Regions from separate parts of the Ruegeria sp. N4 genome, predicted to be linked through region 4. Evidence: riboswitches for the same ligand, from Rfam matches in the RefSeq annotation. Region 4 holds a riboswitch; each other region holds the start of a gene.
What was found. Region 4 has a riboswitch for cobalamin ahead of ACR0LW_RS07260 (DUF1636 family protein). Riboswitches for the same ligand answer to the same signal wherever they lie in the genome.
Positions count from the first base shown of each region.

Region 1: another riboswitch for cobalamin. It lies ahead of ACR0LW_RS13480 (hypothetical protein); the one in region 4 lies ahead of ACR0LW_RS07260 (DUF1636 family protein).
Region 2: another riboswitch for cobalamin. It lies ahead of ACR0LW_RS04610 (DUF1636 domain-containing protein); the one in region 4 lies ahead of ACR0LW_RS07260 (DUF1636 family protein).
Region 3: another riboswitch for cobalamin. It lies ahead of ACR0LW_RS16475 (hypothetical protein); the one in region 4 lies ahead of ACR0LW_RS07260 (DUF1636 family protein).

Region 1 is NZ_JBQFLT010000008.1:46,276-51,972, forward strand. Features, by position in the region: gene ACR0LW_RS13465 (bifunctional 2',3'-cyclic-nucleotide 2'-phosphodiesterase/3'-nucleotidase) at 1-1,746, shown strand, start outside; RNA gene ffs (signal recognition particle sRNA small type) at 1,786-1,884, shown strand; gene ACR0LW_RS13475 (alpha/beta hydrolase family protein) at 1,914-2,771, opposite strand; cobalamin riboswitch at 2,930-3,150, shown strand; gene ACR0LW_RS13480 (hypothetical protein) at 3,238-3,645, shown strand; gene ACR0LW_RS13485 (protein-tyrosine phosphatase family protein) at 3,637-4,149, opposite strand; gene ACR0LW_RS13490 (DNA polymerase III subunit gamma/tau) at 4,323-5,697, shown strand, end outside.
Region 2 is NZ_JBQFLT010000001.1:917,011-922,707, forward strand. Features, by position in the region: gene ACR0LW_RS04590 (TolC family outer membrane protein) at 1-167, opposite strand, end outside; gene ACR0LW_RS04595 (protein-L-isoaspartate O-methyltransferase family protein) at 263-916, opposite strand; tRNA gene ACR0LW_RS04600 (tRNA-Cys) at 1,145-1,218, shown strand; gene ACR0LW_RS04605 (NAD(P)-dependent oxidoreductase) at 1,269-2,261, opposite strand; cobalamin riboswitch at 2,365-2,584, shown strand; gene ACR0LW_RS04610 (DUF1636 domain-containing protein) at 2,678-3,058, shown strand; gene cobW (cobalamin biosynthesis protein CobW) at 3,055-4,110, shown strand; gene cobN (cobaltochelatase subunit CobN) at 4,114-5,697, shown strand, end outside.
Region 3 is NZ_JBQFLT010000011.1:124,495-130,191, forward strand. Features, by position in the region: gene metH (methionine synthase) at 1-2,288, opposite strand, end outside; gene ACR0LW_RS16470 (homocysteine S-methyltransferase family protein) at 2,285-3,337, opposite strand; gene ACR0LW_RS16475 (hypothetical protein) at 3,552-3,851, opposite strand; cobalamin riboswitch at 3,974-4,185, opposite strand; gene ACR0LW_RS16480 (AbrB family transcriptional regulator) at 4,281-5,345, opposite strand; gene ACR0LW_RS16485 (nucleoside 2-deoxyribosyltransferase) at 5,566-5,697, opposite strand, start outside.
Region 4 is NZ_JBQFLT010000003.1:163,461-169,157, reverse strand. Features, by position in the region: gene ACR0LW_RS07275 (glucokinase) at 1-476, shown strand, start outside; gene ACR0LW_RS07270 (carbohydrate kinase family protein) at 511-1,437, shown strand; gene ACR0LW_RS07265 (D-lyxose/D-mannose family sugar isomerase) at 1,456-2,121, shown strand; cobalamin riboswitch at 2,181-2,384, shown strand; gene ACR0LW_RS07260 (DUF1636 family protein) at 2,484-2,840, shown strand; gene ACR0LW_RS07255 (ABC transporter ATP-binding protein) at 2,837-3,613, shown strand; gene ACR0LW_RS07250 (ABC transporter substrate-binding protein) at 3,629-4,576, shown strand; gene ACR0LW_RS07245 (FecCD family ABC transporter permease) at 4,578-5,588, shown strand; gene ACR0LW_RS07240 (LacI family DNA-binding transcriptional regulator) at 5,591-5,697, opposite strand, start outside.

The DNA.
Region 1 (5,697 bases), on a different contig from region 4:
GGATTCACGCGAACCGCCAGTCTGATCCGCACGGCGAGAGCAGAAGCAGACGGCGCGCTTGTTTTGCTGTTCGACAATGGCGATGCGCTTCAGGGCACGCCGCTGGGCGATCAGGCGGCACAGGACCCTGACGGCCATCCAATGATGCAAGGGTTTGCGGCCCTGCATTATGACGCCGTCGGGCTTGGAAATCACGATTTCGGCTTTGGGCTGGCGGTGCTGGACACTGTGCTTGATCAGGCTCCATGTCCCGTCCTGTGCAGCAATATGCGCCGCCGGTCGGGGGTTTCGCAACGCTGGCAGGACCATGCGGTGCTTGACCGATCGATTTCGCTGAACGGGCAGGGCATTCCCATCCGCGTGGGCGTGTTGTCGGTTCTGCCCCCTCAGACCGCGCAATGGGAAGCGCATCATCTGGGCGATGACATCACGGTCGAGGATTGCCTGAGCGCGGCGCGACGCTCCGTGCAGACCCTGAAATCGGCGGGGTGTGATCTGGTCATCGCGCTGGCTCATTCCGGCCTCGGTCAGGATCAGGATGTACCGGGGCTGGAGAATGCCGTGATCCCGTTGGCCGCTATTGACGGCATTGACGCCCTTGTAGCCGGGCACACGCATCTGACCTTTCCCGGAAACGACCATCAGGGGTTGGCCCATGTCGACCCCGAGGCCGGGCTGGTCCATGGCAAACCGGTTGTCATGCCCGGGTCCGCAGGAAGTCATCTGGGCGTGATTGATCTGAACCTGTCCCACTCTGCCGATCTCGGGTGGCAAGTCACCGACCTGCAGGTCGCGTTGAGACCGCTTCGCCAGACCAAACCCGCCCCTGAAACGCCAGAGGATCCCGTCATGGTCCGGCTTTTTGCACCCGTGCACGCCCGAACCCGCACCAAGATGGCCGAGCCGGTGGCGCGAATCGCACAACCGATGCACACCTATTTCAGCTTTTGCGCCGTTGATCGGGGGTTGGCATTGGTGGCCTCGGCGCAAGCTGCTGCATTACGCCCCTATCTGTCCGGCACCGCACTGGCCAATATGCCCATGTTGTCCGCCGTTTCGCCCTATAAATGCGGCGGTCGGTCCGGGCCGCGATATTATACCGATGTCCCGGCGGGCGAGGTGTGCCTGCGCCACATCGCGGACCTTTACGTCTTTCCGAACGAACTGAGGGCGGTGAAGGTCAGCGGCGCTCAGGTGCTGGACTGGCTTGAGATGTCGGCGGGTCTTTTCAACACCCTGCGTCGCGACGACGAGACCGATCTGATCGACTCCGGTCGGGTTGGGTACAATTTCGACCTTCTCTTTGGCCTGACCTACCAGATCGACCCGTCCTACCCGGCCCGGTTTGACGCTCAGGGGCAGTTGATCGACAATTCTCACCGCCGCATCCGGCAGGCCAGAATTGACGGGTCTACGCTTGACCCCAATCAGGATTTTGTGGTCGCGCTCAACAATTACCGCGCCAATGGTGGCGGGCATTTCCCGTTTGTGGAAACGGCAGAGCCGATCAACCTGCCTGCAATAGATATCAAGCGAATCCTACGCGATTATCTGACCGGGTACCTGCCCGCCGACCCGCTGTCTCAGGCGGTTTATCCGTTTTCGTTCGCGCCGCAGGCCGGGGTTCAGTCAATCCTCAGTACAGGGCCCGGCGCGCTGAAATACCTGTCAGAGTTGCAGAACTACGACCCTATCGTTCTGGACCCGGACCCGCAGGGGTTCGAACGCATCCGGCTGACACTCTGACGGGTTGTCATTTTCCCCAGGCTTCCCTATATCAAGCGCTGAGAGGTTGGCGCGGGCGAGCGCCTCGCCAACCTGGTCAGGTCCGGAAGGAAGCAGCCACAACGAGCCCCGCTTGGGTCGATGTCCAACCTCTCACCTTTCCCCCATGTATCCGCTCATCAGCACAATCAGGCAACCAACTGGGGCCAGATTGCCGAATTCCGGCGGGCAAATGCGCCGATATGGCCGATCTCTTTCACTCCGAATTCCTTGGGCGACAACAGGTGCCGCCGCGCGCCCGGCCCATACAGATCCGCCAGACGCCATACGGCTTTTGGCGGGACGGTCTGATCGTCGTCGCTGGTGAACAGATCCACCGGAACACCCAGATCCGCCCAGCGCGCCGGTGGCAAATCCTTTCCGATCTCTGGCACATAATTCAAAGGTGCGGTGCACCACCTGCGCCATTGCCAATAGACAGAGCCCGGCAGATCGGCACCGAACCCAATGGCTTTGCCGGGCAGATACCCCAGGGCTTTCACAAGCAGCGGAACATGCCCGTGCCAGAACGCCCAGGCCAACCCCCGATAGGGCCATGGGTGATCGGACAGCGTCACCAGCCCCGAGCAGACACAGATCATCCGGTCGATCTGGTCGATATCCGGCTGAATCGGCCCCAGCATTCCGCCGACGGAATGACCAATGCTCCATTGCCGGGCGTCGGGAAACCTTCGGCGCATCTCGGCCCGTGCTGCGGGCATGTCGATCAGGGCCCAGTCCGACATCGTGACCTGCGATTTGCGCATGGGGCCGGAAACAGAGTGACCGAAATCACGATAGTCATACGTCAGGCAGGCCATGCCACGCTCGGCAGCCAACCACCGGGCAAAGTGCTGGTAGTAGTCGCGCGGCACACCGGTCGCCCCGTTCAGTACCACCACCGTTTCGGGATCAGTAAAAGGCCGATACAGCCGCGCCGACAGCTGCGCCGGGCCAGCGGGAAACTGAAAATCCTCGATCTTCACGTGCAGTTGCGTGTCCAACATCGAACCTGCGGGCCTTTCTGAACCAATCGGTTTACCTGCCCAAGAGGCACAACAACCCGCAGCCGAGTCAACCCCGCTGCCACTTGACCACACGTCGCCCGAAACAAGGCATGTGTACGCGACACCCAAAACCCCGCTTGACTCAGAACGCGAACAGACGCTAGCGGTTGTGTGATGGTTTCCGATCCACACAATAGGTCGGGATGAAAAGGGAACACGGTGCGGTTCTGCCCGGTCAAACCGGAACGAACCAAAGCCGCGACTGCCCCCGCAACTGTAAGCGGTAAGCGATGCCGGAATGCCACTGGCCGAAAGGCTGGGAAGGTCGGCAAAGCAACGACCCGCAAGTCAGGAGACCTGCCATCATCAACGTAACCGAAACTCGGGCGGGGTGTCCGGGCAGGTCCTGACAGCGCATAGCTGAACCGCCTGCCAACGTCCCCGTCCACCGCGCGGAGGGCGCAGGATGATCTGGAAGACAAAAACCCACGAATACGTGGCGACCATTTGCCAACGCACAGGCGGGCCCTGCCCCGCAATGGCGCGCATGGCACGCGCGCTGGCCGAGGCAATGAACAAGGCCGACCACGTCACCAGCGAAGGATTCGAAATCGAAGGCAGCAGCGACCTGACGCATTGCGCGCAAGGGTGCATGGCCCGCTTTCGCGCCGGACCAGAACAGATACGCATCTTCTGCGGCACCGAGGCGGACACGCCGATCCAAACGCTGGATACCTATGCCGACCTGATTTTTGACGAGACATGCGCGGCCCTTCCGTCCGGGGCCTTGCCAAGAACGCCTTGCGCCATGCTTGAGGTCTTAGCCCTGAGACCTTCAAGACCAGTGCAGGAACCGGCGCGGGTATCAGCCTGAGCGCGCATCCAAAGGTGCGTGGTTCGCTTTCGTGGCCCATGCCATCTGCTCGTCGGTTTCCACCGCGCAGGGGCGCAGGGCCCGCAACCGGGCCAGCGCCTTGTCTGCCGGTTCCCCGCATTCCAGCATCAGGCGCAAGACCACCATACCGGATCGCCCGCACCCACCCCGGCAATGCACCAGCACCCGGCCACCGCCGGACAAAGCCTGCCGCGCCGATGCGCTGACCGACCCCCACCGATCGTGAACGGCGCGCGGCGGGGCGCCAAAATCCTCGACCGGCAAATGAACCCATCGGCTGGCGCGGCCCTGAATGTCACTGCCAAAGGTCCGGGCCCCGTCCTGCAGCATCTCAACTTCCGTGGTCATCGAGATCACAAGACCGGGTTTCCAATCCGCGATTGTATCCAGATCGCCCGCATAATCTCCGCCGCGTCCCGGCATCGAGGTCAGCGCAAGTGTTCCGCCTCCGACTTGCAGCGCGTAGACGACCAGTTGCGACATCAAAGATTTCCTCCCAAACCCAAGCCTGCTTGTAAAATGTGCTTCAAAAATACTGAGATTCCAGTTTACGCCGATCTCGGGTCTTTCCAAACCAAATTTCCCCGACCGCGCGGTGGACGCGGGCGGCAGCGGCCACTACGCTGCGACGACGTCCCGAATCCGCCAGAGCAGACATGACCGACACAGACAGCCCCGCCTATCAGGTTCTCGCCCGCAAATACCGTCCGGAAACCTTTGCTGATCTGGTGGGTCAGGACGCGATGGTGCGCACGCTGAAGAATGCGTTCGAAGCCGACCGGATCGCCCAAGCCTTTGTCATGACCGGCATTCGCGGCACCGGCAAGACAACCACGGCGCGGATCATCGCCAAGGGCATGAACTGCATCGGCCCCGATGGCACTGGTGGCCCGACAACCGAACCCTGTGGCGTCTGCGAACATTGCACCGCGATCATGGAGGGCCGCCATGTCGACGTGATGGAAATGGACGCCGCCAGCCGCACCGGCGTCAACGACATCCGCGAAATCATCGACAGCGTCCGCTATCGCGCCGCCTCGGCCCGCTACAAGATTTACATCATCGACGAGGTTCACATGCTCTCGACCAGCGCCTTCAACGCGCTGCTCAAGACGCTGGAGGAGCCGCCCGAACATGTGAAGTTCATCTTCGCCACCACCGAGATTCGCAAGGTCCCGGTCACGGTCCTGTCCCGCTGCCAACGCTTCGACCTGCGCCGGATCGAGCCCGAGGATATGATCGGTCTGCTGCAAAAGATCGCCAGCGCCGAAGGGGCCGAGATTGCCGAGGACGCGCTGGCCTTGATCACCCGCGCGGCCGAGGGGTCTGCCCGCGACGCAACCTCACTGTTGGATCAGGCGATTTCTCACGGCGCAGGCGAAACCACCGCCGACCAGGTGCGCGCCATGCTGGGGCTGGCCGACCGTGGCCGGGTGCTGGACCTGATGGATATGATCCTGCGCGGCGATGCCGCCGGGGCCCTGACCGAGCTTAGCGCGCAATATGCCGAAGGGGCCGACCCGCTGGCGGTGCTGCGCGATCTGGCCGAGATCACCCATTGGGTCTCGGTCGTCAAAATCACGCCGGACGCAGCCGAGGATCCGACAGTATCCCCTGACGAGCGCGCCCGTGGCCAGCAGATGGCCGACGCCCTGCCCATGCGTGTGCTGACCCGCATGTGGCAAATGCTGTTGAAGGCGCTGGAGGAGGTCTCGGCCGCCCCCAACGCCATGATGGCCGCCGAAATGGCAGTGATCCGTCTGACCCATGTGGCCGACCTGCCCAGTCCGGAAGAACTGATCAAACGTCTGCAGGATACACCTGCGCCACCAAATGGCGGACCGGGCGGCGGTATGCCGATCCACGGCAACGGCACTGCACCGGTTGAAGCGCGCGCAGCACCGACCTATACGCCTGCGCCTCGCGGGGCAGCGGGTGCTCCGGTCGCGGCGCTGGCCCAGGACACGCAGGCCGCTTTGGCGCGCTATCCCAGTTTCGATCACGTGGTCGAACTGATCCGCGTCAACCGTG
Region 2 (5,697 bases), on a different contig from region 4:
CGCAACAGCGCGCGGTTCTGTTCAAGAAGACCGCTGGTGTTATACGCCCCGATAAAGGCATCGGTCAGGTTGTCCGCCCATGCCAGGCGTACAGGCATAACGCTAAGGGCAAGACCAGCGGTCACCGCCAAGGCCCTGACCAGCTTACCAGTTGCCGTTCCACGCATCACCAAATCCTCTCAAATCAAAATTACACTGCCCTGCGGGAAGTTTGCGTTGCCGTTTTCAACTAATCAAGGTGGCAGAAAAAACCACCGCCCGACTATAGCGAAAATGCACACTCGACTGAAAAACTGTCCAGTGTCGGCGCACTGGCGTTGAAAGCGTCGCGCCAGCTGACCCGGTCACCAGCCTTGCGCCCGATCCGAACGACGCCCAGACCATCCTGCACAAACAGACAGGCGATGCGCCCGTTGTCTTTCAACTGACCCAGCAGAGCGTCCGGCACCTGCTGCACGCCGCCCTGTATCATGATCACGTCGTAAGGCCCGTGTTCCTCGGCCCCTTGCTCCAGCGGGCCGACATGCACCACGGCATTGTCTGCGTCCGCCTCTGTCAGGGCATCCTGCGCTTCTGCGGCCAGCGCTTCATCGCTTTCAACAGCAACCACCAGTTCGGCCATGCGCGCGGCAACGGCGGTGGAATATCCCAGCCCCGGCGCGATATCCAAAACTGCCTCATCTTTGCAAATATTTACGGCGTCCAGCATCTTGGCCAGAGTCCGAGGCTCCAGCATGCTGCGCCCGTCCCCCAGATCGATTATGCCTTCCACATAGGCTGCCTCGCGCTGCGCATCCGGCACGAAATTCTCACGCGGGACGGTCAGCATGGCATCGATGATCGGGAATTTCGTGACATCAGAGGGCCGAATCTGCGTATCGACCATAGTGCGGCGTCGGGTTGCGAAATCTGTCATGTGATCTCTCGTCTGAATTCCCACGTTTTTTTGGCTTTTGCCACATCCCGCAGCAACCGGCAACGGCCCTGTTGCCACAGCCCGGACCGTGCGACAGGTTTGTGATCCGGCCCAGATCAGCATTTCCCGCCTCAGGCGCCAAAATTACACGCAATCCTCTGGACGCCCCATAAGAAAGCTGCTAAAACGCCTGTCACACCACGGCAAGTATTTGATTTTACTTGAAAAGGCGAGTTGGCGGAGTGGTGACGCAGCGGATTGCAAATCCGTGTACACCGGTTCGATTCCGGTACTCGCCTCCACTTCCTTCAATACCTTCACCTCGCGACGCAAAGACGAAAGCGCGCCCCTCTTAGGAATCGCGCCCCGCCGGGATAACCTCATAACCCGGTTCTTCAGGTTCATCGTCCTGCATTTCAGGTGGAAAGCCGGGCGCGCGGATGTCGAGGCCGGTGGCGTCTTCCAGGCGTTTGATGATGTTGGGCGACAGTTCGCGTTCGCCGTAGCGTGCGATGCCGTCCTCGAAGATCTTGATCATGATCGGGTTGATCTCAAGCGGGACACCCGCGCGGTCGGCGACGTCCTGAAACAGGCCGATATCCTTTTTGACAAGGTCCATGGTAAAGGAAATATCGCGCGAGCCGTTCAGGATGACCTGGCTTTCGGTCTCATGCACAAATGAGGTGCCAGACGAGATCTTGATCGCCTCATAGGTCGTGTTCAGGTCCATCCCGGCGGCTTTGGCGGTCACCAGCGCTTCGGCGCAGGTGATCAGGTTGGCGGTGGCCAGATAGTTGGTCAGAACTTTCAGAACCGAGGCCGAGCCGAGTTCGCCGGTATGCAACACCCGACGGCCCATCGTTGTCAGGAAGGGCAGGATTCGCTCAAAAGTATCCCGGTCGCAACCCGCGAAGATCGAGATATTGCCGGTTGCCGCCCGGTGGCATCCGCCGGAAACGGGGCAATCAACCGCCGCCCCGCCCCGTTCGATGACCATGGCACCCAGCCGCTTGGCCTCGGCCTCGTCGGTGGTGGACATTTCCATCCAAATTTTGCCGGGGCCGACCTCGGGCAACATCTCCTGCATCACCGCGTCCGAGGCGGCAGGCGATGGCAGGCAGGTGATCACCGCGTCGCAATCGTGCATCAGCTGGGCCGGGCTTTCGGCGGCCTTTGCGCCCTTTTCGACGAATTCTTCCACCAGGTCTGCATTCAGGTCATGGACCGTCAGGTCGATCCCGTTGCGCAGCAACGAGCCCGAGAGTTTTCCGCCCACATTTCCAAGTCCGATGAACCCAACTTTCATTATTCGCGTCTCCCTGCGTGTTTTCCGGTATGCGACCATGTCGCGGGCACCGCGTCATGCCGCCCAGCGACGCTGGCAGGTCGCTTTTCATCCTAGCCACGCGATGGTGGTCGCATCGCGCTTGACAACCTGCCCACACGTGCCGCATGTCCCTGTCGTTGGTGTCGGCGACAGCCGATGAAAAGGGAATGCGTCAACGGTTTATCCGCCAAACGCAGCCGCCCCCGCGACCGTGACCGGAGAGGGTGCCCAATGCCACTGGCCTGCCAGGCCGGGAAGGCGGGACATCCGACAGAGGAGCCAGACGAACCGGGCCTCTGACATCCGCAAGCCGGGAGACCTGCCAGCACCCGAAGTTGAAACCGGGCGGGGTGTTCCGGTGTCGGGTCCATGTGCATCGCGTGGCCCGCATGAAACCCCGTCCCCCGCGAAGAGGATTTGGGGGGATGAGAGACATGACCGAGACTGCGCCGGTCGAGCTGCTGGTTTGCACCACGTGCCGCCGGGGTCTGCCCATCGAGGATGATGACCAGCGCCCTGGCACATTGCTGCACAAAGCGCTGGAACAGGCGGACCTGCCCGAGGGCGTCACGCTGAAAGCCGTCGAATGCCTGTCGAACTGCGATCAGGGCTGTTCCATCGTGCTGCGCGGCGGGCCGGATCGCTGGACCTTTGTGTACGAGAACCTCAATGAAACCGATCACGTTGACGTCATCGTCGACGGAGCGACCAAGTATCTGGCCACCGAGGACGGCTTGGTCAAATGGCGCGAGCGCCCCGAACATTTCCGCAAGAACTGCGCCTCGCGCATTCCCCCGATTGGAGCCCTGAAATGAGCAATCTCGAAAAACTCCCCGTCACTGTGATCACCGGCTTTCTGGGCTCGGGCAAGACCACGCTGGTCAAGCATCTGATGCAGAACCCGCAGGGCAAGCGTCTGGCCGTGGTGGTCAACGAGTTCGGCGATGTGGGCGTTGATGGCGACATCCTGAAATCCTGCGCCATCCCGGATTGCCCGGCGGAAAACATCATGGAACTGGCCAATGGCTGCATCTGCTGCACCGTGGCCGATGATTTCATCCCCACGATCGAGGCGCTGATGGCGCTGGAGCCGCGCCCGGATCACATCCTGATCGAAACCTCGGGCCTCGCCCTGCCGAAACCGCTGCTCAAGGCGTTCGACTGGCCCGATATCCGGTCGAAAATCACCGTGGATGGCGTGATCGCTCTGGCCGATGCCGAGGCTGTGGCCGCAGGTCGTTTTGCCCCGAATGTTGAAGCGGTGGATGCCCAGCGGCTGGCCGATGACTCGATCGACCACGAAACGCCCCTGTCCGAGGTGTTCGAGGATCAGATCTCCTGCGCCGACATCATCCTGCTGACCAAGCCCGATCTGGCCGGTCCTGAGGGTGTGGCGAAAGCCAAAGAGGTCATCGCTGCCGAAGCCCCGCGCCCCCTGCCCGTGGTTGAAGTGGCCGAAGGTGCCGTGGACGTGCGCGTCGTGCTGGGCCTTGAGGCCGCCGCCGAAGATGACATGGACGCGCGCCCCTCGCATCACGACGGCCACCATGACCACGAGCATGACGATTTCGAAAGCATCATCGTCGAGTTGCCGGAACAGACCGATCCCGCCGATCTGGTAGCCAAGATCGAACGTCTGGCCAAGGAACTGAACATCCTGCGCGTCAAAGGCTATGCCGCCGTTCAGGGCAAACCCATGCGTCTGCTTGTGCAGGCCGTTGGCGCGCGCGTCCGCCACCAGTATGACCGCCCGTGGGAGCCCGGCGAGGACCGTCGCTCACGTCTGGTCGTGATTGCCGAGCATGACGACATCAAAGAGGCCGCGATCCGCGATATCCTCGTAGGCGTCACCGAGGCCGCCGAGTAAGCCATGCACGTCGTCTTCCGCGAAAGCCACGGGTTAGAGGAAACCGAGACCCCGACCGATCTGGGCCAGAGCCCGGCGGATCTGGTGGTGCTGTCCTTCTCGGACAGCGACCTTGGCGCTTTCGCGGCGGGCTGGCATCGCGGTGGCGGCCCCGAGGGGCGGATGCCGACGATGCGGCTGGCGAACCTGACGGCGCTGAAGCATCCTCTGTCGGTTGACACTTACGTGGAGCAAACGCTGGAAGGCGCGAAGGGTATCCTGATCCGCCTGATCGGTGGTGTGCCTTACTGGTCCTATGGCTTGCAACAGGTTCTGGCACTGGCGCAGACCAAAGGCATTGCGCTGGCGGTGCTGCCTGCGGATGGGCGCGAGGATACGCGGCTGGATGACTATTCCACCCTGCCCGTCTCGACCCTGCGGCGGCTGGCGCATCTGTGCGACACCGGCGGAGAGGTGGCGGCGCAGGCCGCCCTGGCGCAGATGGCGCTGGCGGCGGGGCTTTATGCCGGGCCGGTGATGGGGGCCAAGACGCTGCCCGAATGCGGCGCGTGGTGCCCGGACCGCGGCGTGATCCCGGTGGATACGGCATTCACGGGTGACGCGAAACGCATCCTTGTCACCTTCTACCGGGCCTATCTGACCTCAGCCGACACCGCCCCGGTCGCGGCCCTGATCCGCAGCCTCCGCACGCGTGGATTCGAGGCAGTGGGCCTGTTCGCCCCATCGCTGAAAGCCCCCGCAGCGGCGGATTGGCTGCGTGAGCAGGTCGTGGCGCTGGCCCCGTCGGCCATCATCAACGCCACCTCATTCTCGGGCAAAGGCGCGTCGGGCACCTCGCCTCTGGACGCCGCCAACGTGCCGGTATTTCAGGTGGCGCTGGCCACCTCGCGCCGCAAGGCATGGGCCGAGGCGGAACGCGGGCTGTCCCCCGCCGACCTCGCCATGCACGTGGTACTGCCCGAGGTGGACGGGCGGATCTCAGCAGGCATTGCCTCGTTCAAGGAACCGGGCAAGCGCGACCCGCATCTGGAATATTCCCGTTTCGCCCACCGGGCCGAGCCCGAGCGGATCGAAGCGATCATCGACCGTGTATCCGGCTGGCTGGCCCTGCACGACAAACCCAAAGCCGATCAGATTCCTGCTCTGGTTCTGTCCACCTATCCCGGCAAGGACTGGCAGATGGCCCACGCGGTGGGCCTCGACGCGCTGGCCTCGGCTGAGGCTATCTTGGATGACCTACAAACGCAGGGATACAGCACTGAGGATCGCGACCGGCCCGAGGGTGGGCGCAATCGCGCCCGCCCTGGGGGGCGGGTCGGGCGCGATCCGGGGCTGCCGCCCCGGGAAACAGGTGAAGACTTCGTATCCGAACTGCCTGATGCCCGGATTTCATGGCCGCTGACGGATTACCTAACCGCATTGGCCGAATTGCCCGAAACCCTGCGCAGCGATCTGCAAACCGTCTGGGGCAAGCCCGAGGATGACCCGGCCTGTACCGACCAAGCCTTCCATTTCACCGCCCTGCGCCGTGGCAAGGCCCTGATCGCGCTGCAACCGGAACGCGGCACGCCCGAGCTGCGCGATGAC
Region 3 (5,697 bases), on a different contig from region 4:
TTGACGAGGATCGCGCCGTAATTGTCGTTGGCCTTGTCCAGCCGCTCGGCAATGTCGGAGTCCTCCGGTCCCGCCGTGACGACAAACCCGCCGACATGGTCCGCACTGTGGCCTTCGGGCGCCACAAAATCCGACAACGCGACATTCGGGCGATCACCGCGTTTCGCGGTCTGCTGGCGCAACGCGTGCAGGGTGGCCAGAGTTTCAGCGCGGTCCGGGCCGGTATACAGCCTGATGTCATCGCCGACCGCGTTGGCAGGCCAGAATCCAACAACCGCGCGGGGTGTGAACCAGCGCTCTGCGATAATCTGATCCAGCATTGCCTGCGCATCGGCGAAAAGCGCCCGGGCCGCCACGCCCTGTTTTTCATCTTCAAGAATTCCAGGATAGACACCGCGCATTTCCCAGGTCTGGAAGAAGGGCGTCCAGTCGATATAGCGGGCGATTTCGGCCAGATCCCAATCCTGCAGAACGCGCGTTCCGGTGAAGGACGGAGCAACGGGCTCGTAAGCATCCCAATCCAGTTTCAGCGCATTGGCCCGCGCCTTGGCCAAAAGCAGGCGGTTCTTGGCGCGTTCGCCGCGCTCGTGCTTGTCGGCCACATCCGCATATTCGGCCTGAATCCCGGCGACATAATCGGGTTTCTGCGTCGGGCTCAGCAAAGCGCCGACAACCCCGACCGCGCGGCTGGCATCGGTGACATAGACCGCCTGCCCATGCGTGTAACGCGGCGCGATCTTGACCGCCGTGTGCACCCGCGACGTGGTCGCGCCGCCGATCAGCAGCGGAATATCGAACGCTTCGCGCTCCATTTCCGAGGCCAGATGCGCCATCTCGTCCAGCGACGGCGTGATCAGTCCTGACAGGCCGATAATGTCTACCTTCTCGTCGCGCGCGACTTGCAGGATCTTCTGCGGCGGGACCATGACGCCCAGATCGACGATCTCATAATTGTTGCAGGCCAGAACCACGCCGACGATATTCTTGCCGATATCGTGCACGTCCCCCTTCACCGTGGCCATCAGAATCTTGCCCGCAGATTGCCGACCCTCACCGCCATTCCGGCGCTTTTCTTCCTCCATGTAGGGCAGCAACACGGCCACGGCCTGCTTCATCACACGAGCTGATTTCACCACCTGCGGCAGGAACATCTTGCCCGCGCCAAACAGATCGCCCACCACGTTCATCCCGGCCATCAGAGGCCCCTCGATGACATGCAAGGGGCGTTCCGCATCGCCGCGCGCGGCCTCGGTGTCTTCTTCGATGAACTCGGTGATACCGTTGACCAGCGCATGCTCCAGCCGTTTCTCGACCGGCCAGTCGCGCCAGGCCAGGTCGCGGGTTTTCTCCTCGCGCTTGTCACCACGGAAACGTTCGGCGATGTCCAGCAGGTTCTCGGTCGCGCTGCCGCCGGATTTCGGCTGGCGGTTCAGGACCACATCCTCGCATGCTTCGCGCAGGTCGGGATCGATCTGGTCATAGACCGCTAGTTGGCCCGCATTGACGATGCCCATATCCATCCCGGCCTGAATGGCATGGTACAGGAACACCGCATGCATCGCCTCGCGCACCGGTTCATTGCCACGAAAGCTGAAAGACAGGTTCGACACCCCGCCCGAGACATGTGCATGGGGCAGGTTCTGACTTATCCAGCGGGTCGCCTCGATGAAATCGACGCCGTAATTGTCGTGTTCCTCGATTCCCGTGGCGACGGCAAAGATGTTGGGGTCAAAGATGATGTCTTCGGGTGGGAACCCCATATCCTCGACCAGAATGCGATAAGCGCGGGCGCAAATCTCGGTCTTGCGCTCGAAGGTGTCGGCCTGACCGGCCTCGTCAAAGGCCATGACCACCACAGCAGCCCCATAGGCCAGACACAGACCCGCGTGATGGCGAAACGCCTCTTCGCCCTCTTTCAGGCTGATCGAGTTCACCACAGGCTTTCCCTGCACGCATTGCAGCCCGGCCTCGATCACCTCCCACTTCGAGCTGTCGATCATGATTGGCACGCGGGCGATATCGGGCTCGGACGCGACAAGGTTCAGGTATTCGACCATCGCCTGTTTGCTGTCGATCAGCCCTTCATCCATGTTGATGTCGATGATCTGAGCGCCGTTTTCCACCTGATCCCGCGCAACGTCCAGCGCGGCGGCATAGTCGCGGTTCACGATCAGCTTGCGAAACCGGGCCGAGCCGGTGACGTTGGTCCGCTCACCCACATTCACAAAGGGGATGTCGGGCGTCAGGACAAAAGGCTCCAGCCCTGAGAGGCGCAGGTGACGGGTCATGCTGGTACCTTTCTGGGGGCAAAAGGGGCAACCGCTTCGGCAATCGCGCGAATATGGTCGGGTGTGGTGCCGCAGCAACCGCCGACCACGTTGACGATGCCATCGCGGGCAAACTCTTCGACCTGAGCGGCGGTCTGGTCCGGGGTTTCGTCATACTGTCCGAACTCATTCGGCAGGCCCGCATTGGGGTAGGCGCAGGTCAGGGCGGTAGCCACGCCCGAAATCTCGGCCATATGCGGGCGCATGGATGCAGCGCCAAGGGCGCAGTTCAGCCCGACGGTGAAAGGGCGCGCATGGGCGACCGAGTGCCAGAAGGCGGTGGGCGTCTGGCCAGAAAGCGTCCGGCCCGAGGCATCGGTGATCGTGCCCGAGATCATCAGCGGCAGGCGACGTCCGGCCTTGGCGAAGCTCTCGAAAGCCGCAAAAATCGCCGCCTTGGCGTTCAGCGTGTCAAAGATCGTCTCGATCAGGATCAGGTCAGAGCCTCCTTCGATCAGCCCGTCGATCTGCTGGCCATAGGCTATGCGCAGATCATCAAAACTGACGGCGCGGTATCCGGGATCGTTCACATCCGGGCTGATCGAGGCCGTCCGGTTCGTCGGCCCCACAGCCCCGGCCACAAACCGGGGTTTGCCGTCCTCAGCCGTGGCCCGGTCCGCCGCGCGCCGCGCCACCTGCGCGCCTGCGACGTTCAGATCATGCACCGCAGCCTCCAGCCCGTAATCGGCCTGCGCGATGGTGGTTGAGGAAAAAGTGTTGGTTTCAAGGATGTCCGCCCCGGCCATTGCGAATTCATACTGTATATCCTCAACCGCCTGCGGCTGGGTCAGCACCAACAGGTCGTTGTTGCCCTGTTGCGGATGATCCGGGTGATAGTGATGCCGACAGCCGGGGCCATGGATGTGACCGTTGGCGGTAAAATCCTCTTCGGTCATGTTCAGCGTCTGGATCATTGTGCCCATGGCCCCGTCAAGGATCAGGATGCGCTGGGCAGCCAATGCGCGCAGCGTCGCGAGCGCGGGTGTGTCGGGCAAGGTAAAGTCAAGCATTCGCGGTATCCAATCGGCTGTGTGGGCCGAAGGTATAGCGCGTTGGCATTATGAGGTGAAATGATTGTTATTCGACTAAATTATGAGTTTGCGTCATGATGCACCTTGTTCGGCGTGCAAATCCAACGAAATCACTAATAAGCAGTCAAAGCATTGCCCGGCCAAAATCGTCCAAAATGCGGGCGATGGCACAGGCTGAATTGCCCGCATGAGATCACAAGGCGGCGCGGCGCGCGCGATGGCCCCCTCGGCGCTGTTTTGCGGGCAGGGCCAGGAACAATGGTTCCAGGGGCATCTGCATGGATCTGGCCAGCAGGTCGCAGAACACAGCGATGGCGGGTGAGGTCTCGGCAAACGGTTTGGCCTTGGCCAAAGCAATCCGCGCCTGCGCATGGTAGTTCGCGGAACCGGGCAGGCCGCCCAGCCATTGCATATAGCCCATCTGCCCCAGCTCTTGCGCGCGCTGCGGAGGCACGTGGCCGGTGTCCAGTTGGGAAATGGTCAGGTCAAGCATAACGACGCCCTCCGCGTTTTTGGGCGGCTTGTGTGGGGCATCAACAGTGATGTCTGGCCAATGCGGTCCATCTCTTGTCGCTCCGTCCACGGGCACCCCGCCCGAGTTAAGGTGACTGCGGCACATTTGCGCCGGAGATGGCAGGTCTCCTGACTTGCGGTTCATCGCTGTCCCCGTCCTTCCCGGACAACCCATGCGGGGTCATCCAGTGGTCTGTCGGGGGTCGCTCGCCGCTTACAGTTGCGGGGGCAGTTGCGGCCTTGGGCGTTTGCCCGCACCGCATTCCCTTTTCAGCCGACTCAGAGCGTCGGACACCATCGGCTGCACAGTCTCATAAGGCCAAAGCCCTGTCTACCGGTGCCAGCAAAGCACGCAGCGTCGGATTGCAACCCGTCGGGACTTGAACCCAAATCAAACTGCGAAACCCTTCTAATCCCGAGAGCGGGACCAGCGCACCAGAAGACTGGCCGCGATGGGCGCGCCGATGATCACCAGAACGATCCGTGTCAGGTGGTGGGTAATGACAAACCCGAGATCCGCGCCCGAGACGATGGCCAAGACCGTCATTTCAGCCTGCCCGCCGGGGGCATAGGCAAGGAAGGCCTCGATCGGTTGCCCGAACCCCAACGTGGTCACAAGGGCCGTGAAGGCTGCCGCAAGTATGGCCAGCACAACAACATAGGCGCAGCCCGCCGCCACAACTTTGCGCAGCTCGACCCATGTGACACCGATAAATTTCACGCCGATGGTGCAGCCGATAAAGAATTGCGCGACAAGGATCGCCTCGCGCGGTGGGCGGGTGTGGATGAAATCGCCCAGTGACAAGGCCGCAGTCAGGATCATTGGGCCCAAAATGGACGCTCCGAACAGGCCGATCCGCTCACCGCCTTTCCAGCCGACAATGGCGGCGACGACCATCAGCGCCAGTTCTTGCAGAGGCAGGTCGCGGGCGGGTTCGCCAATGGGGTTGGTCAGGTCAGCGTCGTAGAACAGGGTCAGGAGCAACGGGGCGAGCGTCACGATGATCAGCACGCGCGTGCCATGGATCAGGGACAGGGCGCGCGGATTGGCACCGGCCTCGGTGCCGAAGATGATCATGTCCTGCAACCCGCCGGGCATCGCGGCGTAAAAGGCCGTTTTGTCGTCAAAGCCCCAGACCTTGCGAAAGAACGGCACCCCGACCAAAGCGATCAATAGGATGAAGGGCGGGATCAGAGCAATTGACGCTGCCATTTTCGGCAGTTGGCCAAACAGATCAGGCGTGATCGAAGCCCCCACCGCCACGCCCAGGATGGTACGCGCCGCGACCGAGATCTGCCCGAACCCTTCCATCGGCGCATGCGCCAGTGCCGCAATCAGGCAGGCGGTCATGGGGCCGAACAGAAAGGGTAGGGGCAGGCCCAGCATCCAGAATACGACCGTTCCCAGCACGGCAAGGCCGAAGGTGATGGCCCGCCTTACGGGGCGGCTTGGTGATGTGGCTTGGACGGACAAATTTCAGGCCCGATGTCATGGGATCAATTGTATCCAATGGTATACAAATGGGCGCGGTTTGCAAGACCACGCGCACCGACCATTCAGAATGCCCGAGTGAAGAACGGCCTGTGATGCAGCTTGGCGCTATCAGCGTGTGTTGGATGAGATCCAGGAACGAGGTCTCGAAATCAAGGCGAGTGTCACTGAATTCGTTTCAACCCCACCAATCCAACAGGGCTTACGTGGGTGCCGACCCGCCAAACGCCGCCTGATAAGCCTTGTTGCTTTTCGCCCAGTCGATCAGTTCCTCACCCGCTTCCAGCGCGGCCTTCTCGTTTGGCGCATTCGAAATGGCATCCAGCCGCTTGTG
Region 4 (5,697 bases):
AGGTTGATATTTTCGAAGCCGCCCGCCACATCGCGCCGGACTGTTTCTTTGGCGATAGCCTGACGCTTGAAGCTGAAATGTTCCTGAGCGGCACGGGGCTGCCTGTCCTCTATCAATCCATCGCACTGGCCGCCGGTCAGACTGACGCAGCGCACCGCCCGGCAAAGGACATTCTTCACGACGCCCGCAACGGATCGGATGCGCATGCCATCAAAGCGGCAGAGATGTTCACGACCCATCTGGGCGCTCTGCTGGGTGATCTGGCCGTCACCTTGATCCCCCGGGGCGGCGTGTTCCTGGTGGGCGGCGTGGCTGAGAAGAACCGCTGGCTGTTTGGCGAGCGTTTTCTGGACGCCTTCAATCAAGGCGGTCGATTCAGCGATTTGCGGCAAGGGATGAACCTTTATATCTCGGAACAGGTCGAATTTGGCATTGTTGGCGCTAACAACTTCTGCAAAAATGCGCTCATGCGGTAAAACCGTGTGACCATTTCCAAAGAAGGACCGCGGGATGATCCTGTGTTGTGGCGAAGCCCTGATCGACATGATCGCCGAACCGACCACGTCTGGCGCACAGGGCTATGTGCCCCATTCCGGCGGCGCAATTTTCAACACGGCCATCGCCCTTGGGCGCTTGGGCGCGCCGGTGGGGATGCTGACAGGCCTGTCCTCGGATATGTTTGGCGCGCAATTGGCGGACACGCTGAAGGCAAGCCATGTGGACACCTCGCACGTGATTGCCAGCGACCGCCCGACCACTTTGGCCTTCGTGAAGCTGGTGGATGGGCATGCCTCGTACAATTTTGTTGATGAAAACACGGCCGGGCGGATGTTGCAGCCCGAGGATATGCCGCAGCAATTGTTGGCGACCTCGACCCTGTATCTGGGGGGGATCAGTCTGGCCTGTGAACCCTGTGCCGATGCCTATGCCGCGCTGCTCGACCGTCATGGCGGCGACCGCGCGGTGATGCTGGACCCAAATATCCGGCCGGGATTCATCAAGGACCAGACCCGCTATCGCACCCGCTTGAATCGCATGATCGCGCAGGCCGATATTGTCAAAGTCTCGGACGAGGATCTGGACTGGATCATTCCGGGGCCGGAAACCCATGCCGAGAAGGTGCCCTTGTTGCTGAAGGCCGGACCGTCCGTGGTGATCGTGACGCGGGGCGGTCAGGGGGCCTCGGGCTATCTGGCGGACGGGTCCGAGACCTCGGTGGCAGTCAAACCGGTGCAGGTTGTCGATACTGTGGGCGCCGGCGATACGTTCAACGCGGGCGTTTTGGCCGAACTCCACCGCGCCGGGCACCTGAGCAAAGAGGGCCTGCGCGCCTTGACGCCTGATAGCCTGCGCGCGGCTTTGTCCCTGGGCGCAGAAGTCGCCGCCGTCACCGTATCCCGCGCCGGGGCAAACCCGCCCTGGGCGCATGAGCTTTGATCCCCCGAGGGAACCGACATGAAACGATCCGACATCAACGACATCAAGACCGAGGCGCAGGCCTTCATCAAATCCTTCGGCGCGGTCCTGCCGCCCTTCGCCGACTGGTCCCCTGATCAGATGCGCAGCGCAAAGGCCGACACGATCCGCGCCCGAGGGTTGGGCTGGGACATTACCGATTACGGTCAGGGCAAGTTTGATGAGCTGGGCCTGTTCCTGTTCACCCTGCGCAATGGCGACGTGAATGATCTGAACCAGGGTCGCGGTATGCTCTATGCCGAGAAACTGCTGATTTCGCGAGACAAACAATTATCTCCGATGCACCGCCATATCATCAAGGCCGAGGACATTATCAACCGGGGCGGCGGTGATCTGGTGATGGAGATCTACGCCTCGGACCCCGAAGGCGGCATTGATCGCGACAATCCGGTGGTTGTGCCCAGCGATGGCTGCGACGTGACGATCACGCCCGGCGAATTGCTGCGCCTGAAACCCGGCGAAAGCGTGACCCTGATGCCCGGTATCTGGCATGCCTTCTGGGCCGAGCGTGGGGATTGTCTGATCGGTGAAGTCTCAACCGTCAATGACGACCGCACCGACAATGTGTTCGAGCAACCGATCCCCCGGTTCGCGACCATTGAAGAGGACGCAGCGCCGGAATTTTTGCTGGTTGCGGATTACTAAACACTCAGTCCGCGCCGCCAAAATCTCGACCAGAGCGCTTGACAATTAAATCCGCGACAGACTAGCTGACCAGCGATGGTTCCCGTAGCGATGCCTGCGGGATGAAAATGGGAATACGGTGCGGCCCTGCGGCCAAATCCGTGACTGCCCCCGCAACTGTAAGCGCAGAGCGACGCCAAATCACCACTGGCCTGAACAGGTCGGGAAGGTTGGCCAAGCCACGACCCGCAAGTCAGGAGACCTGCCATCACCTGTGCAACCAACCCGGGGCGGGGTGTCCTGGAAGGAGGATTTGATGGCTCAATTTTTCGCCTGCGGGCGTGGCTTTTTCTTTTCGCGCGGTTTCCGCAGCGGGAACAGCCATGTCATCCCAAGCTGACCACTTCGTCCTGATCTGTTCGACCTGTCAGGGTGAAATCGAAGCCAAGGCAGCCAAGGCCAGTTTGGACGCAACCCTACCACCGGGGTTTGCGACCCGAATGATTGCCTGCATGGCAGGGTGCGAACGCCCCATGACCGTTGGGCTGCAAGCCGAAGGCAAGGCGCAGTATCTGTTCGGCGATATCCAAAGCCCCGCCGATCTGGACGCGATTGCCGCCTTCGCCCGCCAATTCCGCGACAGTGACGACGGCTGGACCAGTGCAACCGATCGGCCCCTTGCCCTGCTTTTCAAAACTCTGGCCCGTCTGCCGCGCCTTTCGACAGAGGGCGAGAAATGAGTTTTCTGGTTGCCAAGGGGCTCGAATACTACGCCCTGAATGGGGATGTGTTGCTACAGGATGTCTCCTTCTCATTGGATGAGGGGTCGATCCTGGCCATTGCCGGGCCAAACGGGGCCGGGAAAACCACGCTGTTGAACCTGCTTTGTGGCCTCGAACGTCTGGCCTTGGGCGATGTGACGATCAAGGGGCGAAGCCTGCGTCAATTATCTGCCCCTGAACGGGCACGCACCATCGCTGTGGTCGGGCAGCAGGAACTGCCTGACGGCAGGCTGAAACTGCGCGACTATGTGGCCCTTGGGCAAATCCCGATTCAGGCCGACCGGTCAGCCGAGGATCATAAGGCCGATCTTGAGCGGGTGCTTGAGATCACCGAACTGGTCCCGCTGGCCGATAAACCGATGCAACGTCTGTCCGGCGGCGAACGTCAGCGGGCGCATATCGCACGGGCCCTGGCGCAAAGGCCATCGCTGCTGTTTCTGGACGAGCCGACAAACCACCTCGACCCCGACGCCAAGGGCCACATGCTGTCGCTGGTGGCCGAACTAGGCGTGACGGTTGTGATGATCGTGCATGATCTGGTCATGATCCCCGAATTCGCCACCCATGTCGCTTTGATGAAGGCAACCCGCATGACCGGCTTCGGCCCGGTTCCCGAAGTTCTGACACCCGAGCGTGTGCGCGATACGTTTGGCGTTGACTACCTGTGTTTCCAGCACGAAGGGCGCGTGATCCCTGCGCTGGATATCCGAAAACGAAAGCTGTCATCATAACAGGAGAATTTGATAATGCAGAAATTCTGGTCCGTGGTCCTTGTTTCGGGCCTCGCAAGTGGTGCGGCGGCGCATGAAGTGACCGTCGACAATTGCGGCGAACCACTGGTGTTCGACGGCACGCCCGAGCGGATTGTCGTGCACGACATGAACATGACCGACATGGCCTTTGCGCTGGGTTTGCAGGACAAGATTGTCGGCCTGACCGGCATTACCGGCTGGTACAAGACCAGCCCGGATTTCGATGCAAAACGCGGTGACATCCCGGAACTGGCGCCCAAATACCCCACCGTCGAAAATCTGGTCGCGGTCGAGCCGGATATGTTCTTTGCCGGTTGGTATTACGGCATGCAGCCGGGTGGCGAAGTCACCCCCGACACGCTGGAACCCTTTGGCATCAAAACCATGGTCCTGACCGAAAGCTGCGTTCACCTGAACAAGGACCGCCCCGAAGCCAGCATGGACCTTCTGTTCGATGACGTGCTGCGTCTGGGCAAGGTGATGCATGTGGAAGACAAGGCCGAAGCGTTGGTTTCGGGCTGGAAAGACCAGCTGGCGGCCATCGAATCCAAAACCGCAGACCTGCCGAAACCCCGCGTCTTCCTGCTGGACGGTCCCGCCGATGCGCCCTTTACCGCCGGTAAATTCGCCATTCCAGACGCCATGATCGAGGCTGCGGGCGGTGTCAGCGTCACCCATGACATGGACACCAGCTGGGGTCGCACCTCATGGGAAGCAGTGGCCGCCGCAAACCCCGAATTTCTGGTCCTACTGGACTATCAGACCGGGAACGGTGCCGAGGACACGTTCAAGTTTCTGCAGGAGCATCCGGCCATGTCCCTGACCGATGCCGTCAAGAACGAACGCTGGATCGGTCTGCGCTATGAAGAGCTGACGCCGGGACCGGCAAACATAGACGCCATCGAAAAGATGGTTTCGGCCATGCACCCGGAGCTGAACTAACATGGCTCAAACGGGCCGCGCGGTCCTGCTGGGGGCGGTCATTCTGACCGCCCTTTTGCTGCTGTCGGTCGTCTATGGCACGACATCCATTCCCGTCGCCGACGTGGCGACAGCGATCATGCTGGGCACCGGCTTGACCGAAGGCGAGATGTCGCCCCTGCACCGGATCGTATTTGACCTGCGCCTGCCCCGCGCCTTGTTCGCGGCCGTCATCGGTGCCGGATTGGGTGTGGTCGGCGTGGTGCTGCAAACCACCACACGCAACGATCTGGCCGACCCCTTCCTGTTTGGCCTGTCCTCGGGCGCCGCCGCCGGGGCGGTTCTGGTCATCACGGTAACCGGGGACGTGCTTGGTTTCTGGACCCTGCCGCTTGCCGCCTTCTGTGGCGGTCTGATCGCGTCAGGCATCGTTCTGGCGCTGGTTCAGGGCCTGCGCACAAGCGCGCCCGAAAAGCTGATCCTTGCCGGGCTTGCGGTCTCGTTCCTGTTTTCTGCCATCACCAACTATCTGATCTTTTCCGGCGACAGTCGTGCTGCGCATTCAGTGATCTTCTGGATGCTGGGCGGTCTTGGCCTCGCGCGGTGGGAGACCTTTCCCCTTGTCCTGATCGGGCTTGCGATGATCCTGGGCTATTCGCTCTATCGCAGCCGCTGGCTGGACGCGCTGCTGACCGGGGATTTCACCGCAGCGACGCTGGGTATTCCGGTTCAGGGCCTGCGGTTTCGCATGTTCTTTGTTGCTGCTCTGGCCACTGCAAGCTTTGTCTCGGTCGCGGGCGTCATTGGCTTTGTCGGCCTGATGGTCCCTCACATCGCCCGAGGCATTGCCGGAACGCTGCACCGCAATCTGTTGGTAACCTCGGCCATCGTGGGTGCGATCCTGCTGACGCTCTCCGACATCCTGTCGCGCTTGCTGCTGGCCCCGCAGGAATTGCCGGTGGGCATCGTCACCACATCCATCGGATCGCTGTTCGTCTTCCTGTACCTGTTCAAATCCGCCCGAAACGACTAAGCCTAATGCGTGCCGCGTGGCACGAAATAGGGATCGACCATGATCGTCTCGCTGGCTTTGGCGGGATCGGCCAGCCTGCGTTCCAGCAGCGCAATGACCTGATCGACAG